One region of the Sporolactobacillus pectinivorans genome, then DNA from elsewhere that is predicted to be linked to it. Evidence: predicted binding sites of a transcription regulator. Region 1 holds the regulator's gene; the other holds the start of a gene.
The links. The regulator LexA, encoded in region 1, represses DNA repair genes until DNA is damaged. The targets are predictions, from matches to a motif close to CGAACATATGTTCG.

Region 2: COP04_RS14930 (DNA polymerase IV) is a predicted target of LexA. The motif match lies at 1,152-1,165, and genes of this name have one in related genera.

What each region holds. Positions count from the first base shown of each region.
Region 1 is NZ_NXGA01000001.1:2,101,881-2,104,089, forward strand. It holds gene COP04_RS10085 (ABC1 kinase family protein) at 1-321, opposite strand, end outside; gene COP04_RS10090 (phasin family protein) at 327-680, opposite strand; gene lexA (transcriptional repressor LexA) at 846-1,457, opposite strand; gene yneA (cell division suppressor protein YneA) at 1,628-1,924, shown strand.
Region 2 is NZ_NXGA01000001.1:3,039,836-3,042,044, forward strand. It holds gene COP04_RS14925 (aminopeptidase) at 1-739, opposite strand, end outside; gene COP04_RS14930 (DNA polymerase IV) at 1,204-2,209, shown strand, end outside.

The DNA of each region.
Region 1 (2,209 bases):
TTTGGGGTCGAGAGGAGTGACATGATCCTGCAGTTTTCTCAATTCTGCAGCGATCTGTTCCGGTATGAGGTCGGTCCTGAGACTGAGCAGCTGGCCGAGTTTAATAAAGGTAGGACCGAGTTCTTCACACATAAGCCTGATTCTTCTGCCAAGAGGTTTTGCATCACTGTTCTTGCCCGAAAAATCAGAAGCAAGCTGTTTAGGGAACGAAAGCAGGTGGGACAGTCCGACATCTTTGACGATGTAACCAAATCCATATTTGACGAGCACGGTAAGAATTTCACGATAGCGCTGAATATGCCGAATGTGCTTACCAATCATTGGACTCACCTGTCTGTAGTATCATTTTCTAGACCATTACTCTCCGAAGGATGGATGGAGCAATCTTTTGAGCCTTGTTTCTCAAGATTCTCCAATCTTTCTTTCAATTTGTTATATTCCTCTATAGTAACAAATCCCAAATCTGCGATCGCTCCTTTTGTCTCTTCCCTGAAATCGTTCTTCCATTCGTTTTTTTTTAATTTTCCTTTATCATTTAATTTTGACAAATAGGATTTTGCTTCGTTTGCGGCGGTATTTCCTTCAGTTGTTAACTCATGGATGAATTTTTCCGCCTTGTCCTTGCTGATCACGGTTAAACCAAGACCGATGAGAAAAAATCTTTTCAACTGATCATTCATAGATCTCACTCCAGTCATCTTTTCTATATTTTAACCAACTTTACAGCCAAAGTATATGAATGCGAATACAGAAAAACGTGTTATTACTGAAAAACAAAAAAGCCGGGAAGAAGTTTTACCCATTCCTTCCCGACCTTATACTGTAACGGTGATCAAAACCGCTGATTAGCTTATGGTTCTGAAAACCCCGATAACCTTTCCAAGAATCGTGCAATTATCCAAAAGAATCGGATCCATGGACGGATTCTCCGGCTGCAGCCGGAAATGGTCCTCTTCCTTGAAAAAGCGTTTGACTGTTGCTTCATCCTCCTCAGTCATTGCGACGACAATTTCCCCATTTTCAGCAGTGTTCTGCTGACGGACGATAACTTTGTCGCCATCAAGTATTCCGGCATTAATCATGCTTTCTCCTGAGACATTGAGAATGAAGGCTTCGTCTTCTTCAACCATTGAAAGCGGAACGGGGAAATACTCTTCAATGTTTTCCACGGCGCTGATGGGCATTCCCGCGGTTACTTTGCCAATGACCGGAACAGGAACTGATTTTTCACTAAAAACATTACTATCGTGATCCAGCACTTCAATCGCACGCGGCTTGGTCGGATCACGCCGGATCAAGCCTTTTTTTTCCAGCCTTTCAAGATGGCCATGCACTGTGGAGCTTGAAGCGAGGCCAACGGCATTGCATATTTCACGCACCGAAGGAGGGTAACCTTTGGTTGCAACTTCATGTTTGATAAAATCCAGTATCGATTGCTGGCGATTAGAGATTCTCATTGCCCTGCTCCTTTTCATATTCTTTTGCTTATTATATCATTTGCTATCTTTCGATGCAAACATTCGTTCGAACTATTGACGCGAACTAATGTTCTTCATATAATATGATTATCGAACAAACATTCTCAAGAACATATATTCTTTAATAATGAATTATCGGAGGGATACTGATGAATGCATTTTTTCAACGTCATCAATTAAAGGGAATTTCATATGTTGCAATACTTTTGTTCATGACTGTTGTTCTTTTTTTGACACTGACAAGCCATGTGACTGCCGACAGCAACGGCTTCAGAACGATTACTGTTGAAAAGGGGGACTCACTGTGGTCCATTGCGCAGGAATATCAGCATCAGAATCCGCGACTTTCGAAGGAATCATTTATTGAGCTGGTCGAAAACGAAAACGGGCTTGTTCGCAATCATATTGAACTTGGCCAAAAATTAATCATTCCTATAAATGAATAAATTCAATCGGCTTATCTTACTTACTGGCACAAGAAAAATCTAGGAAATTATTAAATGAGACATGGCTGCCTTTTCATTTGCAAGGCAACTTTTTTATGGTATACTGTTATATAACAAAAGGTTAATTAATATGTTTGTAATGAAACAGCAAATTTTAATTGTTTAATCGCGTGTATTTCATTTTGTGAAATACCGATTAAAATATGTTAAATTCCTCTCGGTGATCTGACCTTGCCTTTCACCGACAGGTTATTTTTCATCCTCCTTCAGATGAACGCCTTACAT
Region 2 (2,209 bases), 940 kb from region 1:
TGTTTGCATTGAAATCTATACCTGCTTCGGAAGTACCGGAACCCCCGCCCCAAATATGCCCTTCAGGCAGGCTGATTGCCAGATCTGTACCCTCAGAATGGTAAATCAGCTGTCTGAACTTCTGTGTGTTCAGAAAATCTCTGGCAGCATGCAGCCGCTTATTGTGTTCTTCCCACACTGCAACCGGATCCTCGTTTCCTGCCACGCGGCTGATTCTCAAGACTTCTTTCATGAGCAGCTCCTGAGCTTCGGCAACCGGCTTATCCGGAAACATTTTCTTTGACCAGGCAACTGTCGGGTATGCAACAATGGACCACTGTATCCTGTCATTCATCAAATATTCACGGAATGGCGCGGTTTCCTTGCCGGTAGATTTCATATAAGCAGCCACACGGATTCCGTCCATTTTTTCCAGAAGATCCGGATTGGGCCCGTAAACACTCAAAACGGCATAATCATCCCGCACGGCTGTGTTCCTTGCGTAAAATTTCCATGCCGGTATATGTTTCAGTGCTTCAAGTGGCGCATGCTGAAGACGGAGCAGGGAAATTGCATCATCCTCCCAATCCATCTCGACATTTCTGGCCCCCGCTTTGTAGGCCTCCTCCGCAATCAGATGTGCAAAGTGGCTGGCCTCAATCGGTGCGGAAATAACAAGCCCCTGTCCCTTCTGCAGATTGACGCCGGTTCTGACTGCAAGCCGGGCAAATTTCTTCAGTTCTTCCTCAAATTTTCCCATCTGATCCACCCTCAGTGCACCTGAACACCATGGATAGCCTATGCCGGACAGCTGCAGGAGGTGGTAACTTCGGCATGCGCACGATGTGTGTTTTTAGTCGAAAATCCCCTGCCTGTTCGGCCACTTTCCTCCGCCCAGGCGCTATGTATTTTTATTCTATTATAGGCTGTTCGAAAAGGAGGACAAGGTCATCAGATTTAGTCGAAATTTCACTCCGTGAAGCAGTACGAGACGTGTACGTATTTAGCGAAAGATCCTTTTGAAAGTTCCTTCTTCTGTTAGCAGAAGTCCCTCCCTACCTTTTTCCGAGCTTTTCGAACCCTTCCATTATTATAGCCGACTTGCTGTGGAACGGAAAAGAGCGAAAACGAGGCAGTAAAAAAGAACGTATGTTTTTATTTTCCTGTGATTAAGAACGTACATTCGTGTATAATGGAACCAAATTTAAAAAGTGGGGGATGAAAATGGATCGCGTGATTTTTCTCGTCGATATGCAGACTTTTTATGCTTCCTGTGAGAAAGCCGACCATCCGGAATTCAGATATAAACCGCTGATTGTCGCCGGCGATCCCCAGCAAAGGAGCGGCATTGTGCTGGCGGCCTGCCCGCTGGCTAAAGATCGTGGCGTGATCACCGTTGAGCCGCTGGGTCAGGCGCTGATCAAGTGCCCGGAAGCAGTTATACGTCGGCCGAGAATGCAGCATTATATTGACATGTCCGTCCGGATCACACAGATTCTGGAGCGGTTCACAGACGGGGTTGAGCCCTATTCAGTTGACGAACAGTTCATCGATGTGACCGGAAGTCTGCACTTCTTCGCGTCGCCGAACGAATTTGCCCATTGCATTCAGGACACATTGCTGGAACAGACCGGCATTTACGCCCGGATCGGCATTGGTCCGAATAAAGTGCTTGCAAAAATGGCCTGCGATCATTTTGGAAAAAAGAATAAGACAGGTATATTTGAACTCACTCGAGAGAACATTGAGCAAAAGCTCTGGCCATTGCCCATCAGTGAGTTATTCGGTGTGGGTCGCCGGATGGAACGAAATTTGATTGGCATGGGTATCCGAAAAATCGGCCATCTGGCTCACTACCCGCTTAATCTGCTGCGCAAAAGATGGGGTGTGAACGGTGAACTGCTTTGGATGACCGCGCACGGGATGGACACTTCTCCTGTTTCCGCGGGAACATTCAGGGAGCAGAAAGCAATCGGCCATCACATGACGCTGCCTTACGACTACTCGGAAATCAAAGATATCCGCGTGATTCTGCTCGAGCTCAGTGAAGAAATCGCCTACCGGGCTCGAACAAAGAAATACATGGGGCATGTCGTGTCTGTCAGCATATCCGGCAGTCTTGAGCGTCACGCAGGATTCCACCGACAAACCAGGCTGCCCGCTGCCACCAGTTTTGGCCTGGATATCTATCGGGCGGCCGATCGGCTGTTTACGGAAAACTGGGACCGGA